DNA from 2 places in the Ornithinicoccus hortensis genome. Region 2 is predicted to be linked to the other one. Evidence: riboswitches for the same ligand, from Rfam matches in the RefSeq annotation. Region 2 holds a riboswitch; the other holds the start of a gene.

What was found. Region 2 has a riboswitch for S-adenosylmethionine ahead of metB (cystathionine gamma-synthase). Riboswitches for the same ligand answer to the same signal wherever they lie in the genome.
Region 1: another riboswitch for S-adenosylmethionine. It lies ahead of FB467_RS04290 (flavin reductase family protein); the one in region 2 lies ahead of metB (cystathionine gamma-synthase).

Annotation. Positions count from the first base shown of each region.
Region 1 covers NZ_VFOP01000001.1:936,115-940,828, forward strand. Annotated here, with positions in the region: gene FB467_RS04280 (DinB family protein) at 1-645, opposite strand, end outside; gene sfnG (dimethylsulfone monooxygenase SfnG) at 767-1,948, opposite strand; gene FB467_RS04290 (flavin reductase family protein) at 1,950-2,495, opposite strand; SAM riboswitch class I at 2,801-2,889, opposite strand; gene FB467_RS04295 (hypothetical protein) at 2,950-3,582, opposite strand; gene sigK (ECF RNA polymerase sigma factor SigK) at 3,753-4,211, shown strand; gene FB467_RS04305 (anti-sigma factor) at 4,208-4,714, shown strand, end outside.
Region 2 covers NZ_VFOP01000001.1:391,206-395,919, reverse strand. Annotated here, with positions in the region: gene FB467_RS01770 (ABC transporter permease) at 1-47, shown strand, start outside; gene FB467_RS01765 (dipeptide ABC transporter ATP-binding protein) at 44-1,744, shown strand; gene FB467_RS01760 (LLM class flavin-dependent oxidoreductase) at 1,741-2,847, shown strand; SAM riboswitch class I at 2,876-2,996, shown strand; gene metB (cystathionine gamma-synthase) at 3,090-4,298, shown strand; gene FB467_RS01750 (methylenetetrahydrofolate reductase) at 4,319-4,714, shown strand, end outside.

The sequences.
Region 1 (4,714 bases), 540 kb from region 2:
CACCTGTCGTGCGGCGTCGCCAGCCGCCTCCTCGAGCCTGGCGACGTAGTCGGTCCACCACTGCGCATCGCCAGCAGGCATGTTCGGGCGATCCGGGAACAGGCCGACGGCCCCGTCGATCATCTCCCGGACGATGTCGGCCTGGCCGGCGTGACGCTGGGTCTCGGTGACCATGTGGACCAGGATCTGGTGCAGCGTCACGTTGGCCTTCTCGGGCGCCCACCAGGGGACCCGCCCCGGAGCATCGAGCGGCAGGAGGCGGATCGTCTCATCCGTGTGCGCCCAGACCGCGTGGTACAGCCCGAGGATGTCCTCCCGGGTTTCCCGGCTGGTCGCCCACATGTCGGCGTTATCTTCGGCGTCCTCGGCGAACCACGGCAGTTCGATCTCCGAGGGCCGCCCGAAGGTGTCGCCCAGGTAGCCGAGCTCGACGCTGGCCGTGTGCTTGACCAGCCCGAGCAGGTTGGTCCCCGTGGGTGTCATGGGCCGTCGGATGTCGTACTCCGAGAGGCCGTCGAGCTTCCACAGCAGCGCCTGGCGCGCGTCCCGGAGGTAACGGTGCAGGGTCGCCTTCGGATCACTCGGCGGCGGCGCCGACACCGGGTCGTTGCCGCCGCCGAGTGCTGGTCCCTTGTCATCGCCCATTCCTCGAGCATGCCAGCCCGTGCGTCCGGATGCGGGTGAATACCGCCAGCTCATGCGTCTGGTCGGGGGTGGAGGCCGACCGCTCGCGCGTCCGGTCGGGGAGGGGAGGGGACCGCCGGAGTCAGCTGACGAGGGCAGCCTCGGCCCGGTGCTCGGACGAAGCCCCGGACGCCGCCTCGGCCCGACCCTCCTCCTCGAGCTGGCGGACTAGCGGGATGACCTGCTCGCCGAAGCGCTCGACGTCCTCGTGCACGTGCAGGAAGCCCAGCAGGAGCAGGTCGACGCCGACCCGCTTGTACTCCACGATCCGGCGGGCCACCTGCTCGGGCGTGCCGATCAGGCCGGTGCGGAAGCCGTCGTTGTACTGCACCAGGTCCTTGAACTCGCTGTCGGCCCACATCCCCTTCTTGTCGGCGGTCGCGGCCCCGGCCTGCTTCACCGCGTTGCCGAAGTCGTTGACCTTGTCGACGTCGGCCTTGGCGATGATCTCCTCGACGACGGAGCGGGCCTCCTCCTCGGTGTCCCGGACGACGGCGAACCCGTTGAGGCCGAAGCGCACCCGGCGCCCGTTCGCGGCGGCCTGGGCGCCGACGTCCTCGATCTGCTCGGCGGCACCCTCGAGGGTGTTGCCGTTCATGAAGTACCAGTCGGACAGGCGACCGGCCATCGCCCGGGCGGACGTGGAGTTGCCGCCCTGGAAGACCTCCGGCTGCAGCCGCGGCTGGGGCCGGAAGGTGACGTCCCTGGTGCGGTAGAAGTCGCCGCGGTAGGTGAAGTCGTCCTCCGCCCACAGGCCGCGGAGCACCTCGATGAACTCCTCGGCGCGGCGGTAGCGCTCCTCGTGGTCCAGCCAGGGCAGGCCGAGGTCGGTGTACTCCTTCTTGAACCAGCCGGAGACCACGTTGAGGCAGAACCGGTTGTCGTGCAGGTCCTGGGCGGTGGCCCCGAGCTTGGCCAGCACCGTGGGCGGCCACTGGCCGGGGTGGACGGCCGCGATGACCTTGAGCCGCTCGGTCGCCGACAGCAGGCCGAGGGAGAAGGACACCGACTCGTGCTGGGCGTCCGCGCCGTAGGAGGCCAGGTAGCGCACCTGCGTCAGGGCGTAGTCGAAGCCGACCCGCTCCGCCGTGCGGGCCACGTCGATGTTGTATGCCGGGGTGTGATTGGTCCGCTGCTCGATGGTCGAGACGACCAGCCCGCCCGAGACGTTGGGCACCCAGTAGGCGAAGGCGAGCGGGTCGGAGCCGGGCGCCCCGGCTCCGGACTGGGCGACGGCGTTCGGCTCGTGCGTGGTGTCGGTCATGTCAGGCTCCGATCGAGGGGGTGAGTGGGGTGTAGCGGCCGGCGTGGTGCACGAGGGGCCGGCCGGTGGAGGTGATGGCGTGCTCGACGCGGGCGATCGCAACGAAGCTGTCGCCGGCGTCGACCAGGTCGTGGATCCGGGTGATCAGTCGTGCGGTGACGCCGTGCACGGCCGGCAGGCCGTGGTCGTCGAAGGACCACGCGCCGTCGTCGACGAAACGCTTGCTGCGGTCCCGGGCGAACCGGTCCGCCAGGTGCTGCTGATCCTCACCCAGCAGGTGCAGGGCCGCACGCTGGGTCTGCGCGATGGTGACCAGCGAACCGGAGGTCTTGGCCACGTTGAAGGACACCAGCGGCGGCGTCAGGGAGACCGACGCCACGGAGATCGCGGTGAAGCCGACGGGTCCGCGGGCGCCGGATCCGGTGACGACCCACGCGCTGGCGGCGGCCCGCGCAAAGGAGCCGCGCAGGTCGACCGCGGGGGCGTCGGCCGTGCGGCCGGGACCGAGGTCCCGGTCGAGATAGGTGGGGGACAGGCTGAGGGTCATGGGGTACTCCTGGGAGCGGGTATGGGGTCGGGCGGGGTGCTCGCTCAGCTGCGGGTATGCAGGGTGCCCGGGTCCCGCGGGCCGGTGGGTATGCCGGGGCGCGGGTGCGGCAGATCCCGTCCGGTCGGCCGTGGGCCGAGTCGGGCCGGGTCGGCCGCAGGCCGGAGCGGGGGGACTGAGCGGGTGGGGCGGCGGTCCGGCGCGTCAGGAACGACAGGCGCCGACCGCCCGACGCATCAGGTCGACGGTGCGCCGCAGGTGCGGGGTGTGAGTCACGCGCGGGAACGTTGCGTGTGGCACTGGGTCCTCCATCGGTCCTGGCGTGAGCACCTGCCCGGGTGGGTGGTTGCTGCGGCGTCGATGAGCCAGGTCTCTCGGCCGCTCTGGATGGGTGCGCCTAGTCGACCACAGGATCTTCGGCCATGTCAATCCACCGGGTCCGGGAGCCGCAGGATCAGCGGGGTGCCCGGAGGCGCACCGCCCGGAGAAGGGTGAACGGACCCGGTTGCGGCAGACGGATCCCGGTGAGGGCCTCGGCCGTGGTCAGACCGACCGCGAGGTGCTGGTCGGGGAGGTGCTGGTCGGGATCGGCCGTCCCGCCACCGTGCCGACTCGCCGCGGCCATCGCCGCGGCGAGGGCGGCGGACAACTCGCCGGTGTGCTCCGGACGGGTGTTGCTGCCCGGCACGGTGTCGGACAGGTCGTAGCCCTCAGTGGTCTCGCCGTCGACCGCGGAGGCGACCCGGACCCCGCTCCCGGTCCACCGCACCGAGATCGCCACGCCGCCCAGGGACAGCCGGTCGACGAGCGCCGCGACGTCGGTGCCCACCGGCTCCAGGACGACGGCACCACCGAGCGTGGGCACCAGGCCGGCGAGGGGATCGTCGGGGTGGGTGCTGTTGTGGTGCAGTAGGCCCGGCAGGCGGGTGCGGGAGGGGGTGGCCCTGCTGAGGTGGACGACCTCACCGACCCGGTAGTGGTCCCGGCCCCGGACCCAGAGCGCACAGCCCGAGGCGCGGAGTGGCTCGGCCCAGCGCCGCACCAGCGACCGGTAGTGGGAGAACACCTCGTCCACCGCACCGGTCATGGTCACACCGTAGTCAGGTCGCCTCGTCCGCGCGGCCGACCCGGCGATAGGGCAGGATGGAGGCAATGCGCGGCGACCAGGACGGCCCCGACCTGGCGACGACACTCGTCGCCGTGGCTCGCGGCGACTAGGCCGCGTTCGCCACCCTCTACGACGCGACGGCCCCACGGGTGCACGGGTTGGTGCTGCGGGTGTTGCGGGACCGCGCCCAGGCCGAGGAGGTCACCCAGGAAGTGTTCCTGCAGGTATGGCGGACGGCCGGTTCGTTCGACCCGGAACGGGGCAGCGCCGTCTCCTGGTTGCTGACCCTGGCGCACCGTCGGGCGGTGGACCGGGTCAGGTCGGTGGTGGCCCAATCCGCACGGGAGGATGCCTACGAATCACGTCAGGCAACACCCCCGTTCGACGCCACGGCGGAGGTTGCCGAGGAGCGATTGGAGGCGGCCGACGTCCGGGACGCGCTCGGGGGACTGAGCGCGATCCAGCGGGAGGCGATCGAGTTGGCCTACTTCGGGGGACTGACGCACCGCGAGGTGGCGGAACGGCTCGGCATACCGCTGGGCACGGCGAAGACACGGATCAGGGACGGATTGGGCACGATGCGGGACCGGATGGGAGGTGCGCAGTGAACGACGAGGGTAGCGTGCACGACCTGGTGGGCGCCTACGTGCTCGATGCCGTTGACGACCGGGAGCGCGCCGCGTTCGAGGCGCACCTCGCCGGGTGCGCCGACTGTCGGCGGGAGGTGGCCGAACTGTCCGCCCCCGTGGCCGACCTGAGCGCCGGCCTGGAGGAGACGCCCCCGGAGGGTCTGCGGTCCCGCCTGCTCGAGCAGATCGCCCAGGAACCCCAGGCCCAGGAGCCCCAGGCAGCCCAAGAACCTCGGGCCCTCCACGAGGACCGGGGCGTCCCCGAGCCCTCCGCCGCCGAGGAGCCCCGGCCCGGACGGCGTCGCGCCTGGTGGGTGGGGATCGCCGCCGCGGCGGCCGTAGGCGTCGGCGCCGTCGTGGTCACCCAGTGGGGCACGGGCGAGCCGGAACCGGCGGTGGTCGCGGTCCAGGACGTGCTCGACGCGCCGGACGCGCAGCGGAGCACCGAGACGGTCGACGGAGTGACGGTCTCGGTGGTGACC
Region 2 (4,714 bases):
ACCGGGTCTCCAAGGCCCTGGACGGGGAGTGGGGTGGCTTCCGGTGAGCCGGGGCACGCCGTCCGACCGGGCCGGGCAGCCCGACCCGGCCGGCACCGACACCGTCCTGGAGGTCCGTGACCTGCGCGTCAGCTACCAGACCTCACGGGGTCGGGTGGAGGCGCTCAGGGGCGTCGACCTGGCCGTCGGGCGCGGTGAGGTCGTCGCGCTCGTCGGGGAGTCCGGGTCCGGCAAGAGCACACTGGCCCACGCGGTGATCGGGCTCCTCGCCGAGAACGCCGCCGTCGAGGGCGGCACCATCGCGGTGCGCGGACGGGACATTGCCCGGTGGGGCGAGCGCCGGCTGCGCGCCGTCCGGGGACGCGAGGTCGGCCTCGTCCCACAGGACCCGAGCGTCTCGCTGAACCCGGTGAAGCGGATCGGGCCGCAGGTGCTCGAGGCGGTCACCGCGCACCGCAGGCTGCCGCGGGCCGCCGCGCGGGCCGAGGCGCTGGGGCTGCTGGAGCGGGTCGGGCTGGACCGCCCCGAGGTGCGGCTGCGCCAGTACCCGCACGAACTGTCCGGCGGCATGCGGCAGCGGGTGCTCATCGCCATCGCGATCGCCGGACGCCCCGACCTGCTGATCGCCGACGAACCCACCAGCGCGCTGGACGTCACCGTGCAGCGCCGGATCCTGGACCACCTGGAGACCCTGACGGCCGACCTGGGCAGCTCGGTGCTGCTGGTCACCCACGACCTCGGGGTGGCCGCGGACCGGGCCGACCGGATCGTGGTGATGCAGGGCGGCCTGGTCGTCGAGGAGGGCCCCGTCCGGCAGATCCTGGAGGACCCGCAGGACGCCTACACGCGGCGGCTCCTGGCCAGCGCGCCCGGCCTCGGCGCCCGGGTGACGGGCCCGGCATACGCCCCGTCCGTGCCGGTGCCGGAGGAGGCGACGCCCGTGGTCCGGGCCGAGCACCTGGTGAAGGACTTCGCGCTCCCGGCCACCCGGGGCAGCGGCCCGCGGGTGGTGCGGGCCGTCGACGACGTCAGCTTCGAGCTGCACCGGGGCCGCACGCTGGCCCTGGTGGGCGAGTCCGGCTCGGGCAAGTCCACAACGGCCCGGCTGGTGCTGCGGCTGGCCGACCCGACGTCCGGCACGATCACCTTCGACGGCGCCGACATCACCACCGCCTCGGGCCGCCCGTGGCGCGAGCTGCGGCGGCGGGCGCAGCTGATCTACCAGAACCCGTATGCGTCGCTGGACCCGCGGTTCTCCGTCGAGGAGCTGGTCACCGAGCCGCTGCGTGCGTTCTCGGTCGGCACCCGCGCCTCGCAGCGCGAGCTGGCCGCCCGCCTCGTCGACCGGGTGGCGCTGCCCGGCGGGACGCTGACCCGCAAGCCGGCCGAGCTGTCCGGCGGCCAACGGCAACGCGTGGCGATCGCGCGGGCGCTCACCCTGTCCCCCGACCTGGTGGTCTGCGACGAGGCGGTCTCGGCGCTCGACGTCTCGGTGCAGGCGCAGGTGCTGGAACTCCTCGCCGAGTTGCAGGCGCAGGACGGACTGGCCTACCTGTTCATCACCCACGACCTGTCCGTCGTCCGGCAGATCGCGCACGACGTCGCGGTCATGCGCCAGGGGCGGATCGTCGAGCTCGCCCCCACCGAGCAGGTCTTCGAGCGCCCGGCGCACCCCTACACCCACGAGCTGCTCTCGGCGATCGCCGGGACGCGGCACCCCAACGCCCAAGGAGTCCCCGCGTGAAGTTCCTCGCGCTCACCCTGATCACGCACGTCCCCGACCCGGTCAACGGGACCCATCTGTCGACCCACGAGCGGCTGCGCCAGGTGGTTGACAACGCGGTGCTGGCCGAGCAGCTCGGCTTCGACGGGTATGCCGTGGGCGAGCGCCACGAGCGGCCGTTCATCTCCTCCTCGCCGCCCGTGGTGCTCAGCCACATCGCCGCGCGTACCAGCCGGATCCGGTTGTTCACCGGCGTGACCACGCTCAGCCTGTTGGACCCGGTCCGTGCCTTCGGGGACTACGCGACGCTGGACAACCTGGCCGACGGGCGGCTCGAGCTGATCATCGGGAAGGGCAACGGCTCGGCCCAGCGGGAGCTCTTCCAGGTCACCCCCGAGGACCAGTGGGCCCGTAACCGCGAGTCCTACGAGGTGTTCCGGCGGCTCTGGCGGGACAACCGGATCACCTGGTCCGGCCGGTTCCGCCCGCCGCTGGTCGACGCCGAGGTGTGGCCCCGGCCGCTGCAGCGCCCGATCCGGGTGTGGCACGGCAGCGCGACGAGCACCGCCTCGGTCGACCTGGCGATCGAATTCGGTGAACCGCTGTTCTCGGCGAACGTTACGCATCCGGTGGGGCCGTATGCCGAACTGGTCCGGTACTACCGGGAGCAGTGGGCGGCGGCCGGCCGGGACCCCGCGGAGGCCCTGGTGGGTGCGGGCTCCGCCGGCCTGGTGGTGACCCGGGACAGCCAGGAGGCGGTCGGGCTCTACCGGCCGGTCTACGAGGCCCGGACCCGGCAGTTCGCGGCGCTCGGGGTGGAGCCGTCGTTCCGGGACTACGAGGACTTCGTCGAGCGCAGTTCGGCGCTGATCGGCAGCCCCGAGCAGGTCGTCGACAAGGTGCACCGCTACCACGAGCAGCTCGGGCACGAGGTGCTCCACGTGTCCGCCGACGGCGAGGGGCTGACCGGGGCCCAGCACCGGGCCAGCCTCGAGCTGTTCCAGTCGGAGGTGGCACCGGCGCTGCGCGCGTCGATCCCGTCGCGGCCGCTCGCGGCGCCGATGACTCCTACCGAAGATCCTGCGTTAGCGGCGCGGTGTGAGGCGGGTCTCCTTTCGCATTGAGGTCGTGATGGGTTAGGCTTCCGAACGAAATCCATCACGACCGGCAGAGGGACAGGCCCGATGAAGCCGGGGCAGCCTCCCGCGGGGTAACCCGCGGGAAAGGTGCCAAATCCTGCGGCGGCCCCTCGGGGTCGGCCGGAAGATGGAGCTCGTGGACGGGTCGCAGGCCCGCCCCCGGGTAGCGCCCATCGTCCGCACCCGCAGGATCTGGCGGCCGGACACCTGGGAAGGGCGCGACCGACATGACCGAGATCTCCCGACTGACCCGCGGCCTGCGGACCGGCATCGACAGCGATCCCGCGCAGGGCGCGGTCATCCCCCCGCTGTACCTGTCCAGCAACTTCAGCTTCGCCGAGTTCGGCGTGCCCCGGGAGTACGACTACACCCGCAGCGGCAACCCGACCCGCGACGTCCTCGCCGAGGCACTGACCACGTTGGAGGGCGGCTACGGCGGGACGATCACGGCGACCGGCATGGCGGCGATCACGCTCTGCACCCAGGCGCTGCTGCGGCCCGGCGACACGATCCTGGTGCCGCACGACTGCTACGGCGGGAGCTGGCGGTTGTTCGACTCCCTCTCCGGCCGGGGTCAGTTCGCGAGCCGGACGGTCGACTTCGGCGACCCGGTCGCCGTCCAGGAGGCGCTCTCCGGACCGAACCCCCCGAAGGTGGTCTGGCTCGAGACGCCGTCCAACCCGTTGCTGCGGGTCACCGACATCGCCGCGGTCACCGAGGCCGCTCACCGGGTCGGTGCCCTCGTGGTGGCGGACAACACCTTCCTCTCCCCGGTGCTGCAGCAGCCGTTCGAGTTCGGCGTGGACGCCGTCGTGCACTCGACCACCAAGTTCATCAACGGCCACAGCGACGTCGTCGGCGGCGCCGTGATCGCGGCGAACCGGGAGCTGCACGAGGAGTTCGCCTACTGGGCCAACGTCCTGGGCATCGTGGGCAGCCCGTTCGACTCCTACCTGACCCTGCGCGGCCTGCGGACACTGCATACCCGGATCCGGGCACACCAGGAGAACGTGACGGCGGTGGTCGAGGAACTGGCCGACCACCCCGCGCTGGCCGCCTGCTACTACCCGGGCCTGCCGGACCACCCCGGCCACGAGCTCGCGGCCCGGCAGCAGAAGGGCTTTGGCGCGATGCTGTCCTTCGAGCTCGTGGGGGGCGAGCTGGCGGTGCGGGCGTTCCTGGACGGGCTGCGATGTTTCAGCCTCGCCGAGTCCCTGGGCGGCACGGAGAGCCTGGTCGCCCACCCGGCCACCATGACGCACGCCTCGATGAGCGCGCAGGCCCGCGAGGTCGCCGGGATCCGCGACGGGCTGCTGCGGCTGTCCGTCGGCATCGAGGAGGCCGCCGACCTGGTCGCTGACCTGCGCGCCGGCCTCGACCGGGCCCTGGAGGCGACGGAGGCGGCCGACCCGGCCCACCGCAGCGAGGTAGCGTGACGCCGACAGGAGGCGAACTGGTGGGCACGCGGCAGCCGGCACGGGCCGGCCTCGGGGCACGGTTGGCCGCGCCCGGGAGGCCCCTGCTGTTGTTCAGCATGACCCCGCCCCGGCAGAACACGCCCGAGGCGGACCGGGCCCGCATCGCCGAGGTGATGACCGGCCGGCTGCGCGACCTGGACCTGGACGCACTGATCCTCTACGACATCGAGGACGAGAGCGACCGCAACCCGCAGGAGCGCCCCTTCCCCTACCTGCCCACGATGGACCCGGCGGACTTCCGGACCCACCTCACCGGCTGGGACGGTCCCGTGGTCGTCTACCGCACCGTCGGCAAGTACGAGCCGACCGAGCTCAAGCAGTGGTTGACCGACCAGGACCCGGACCGGGTGGCCACCGTCCTGGTCGGCGCGTCC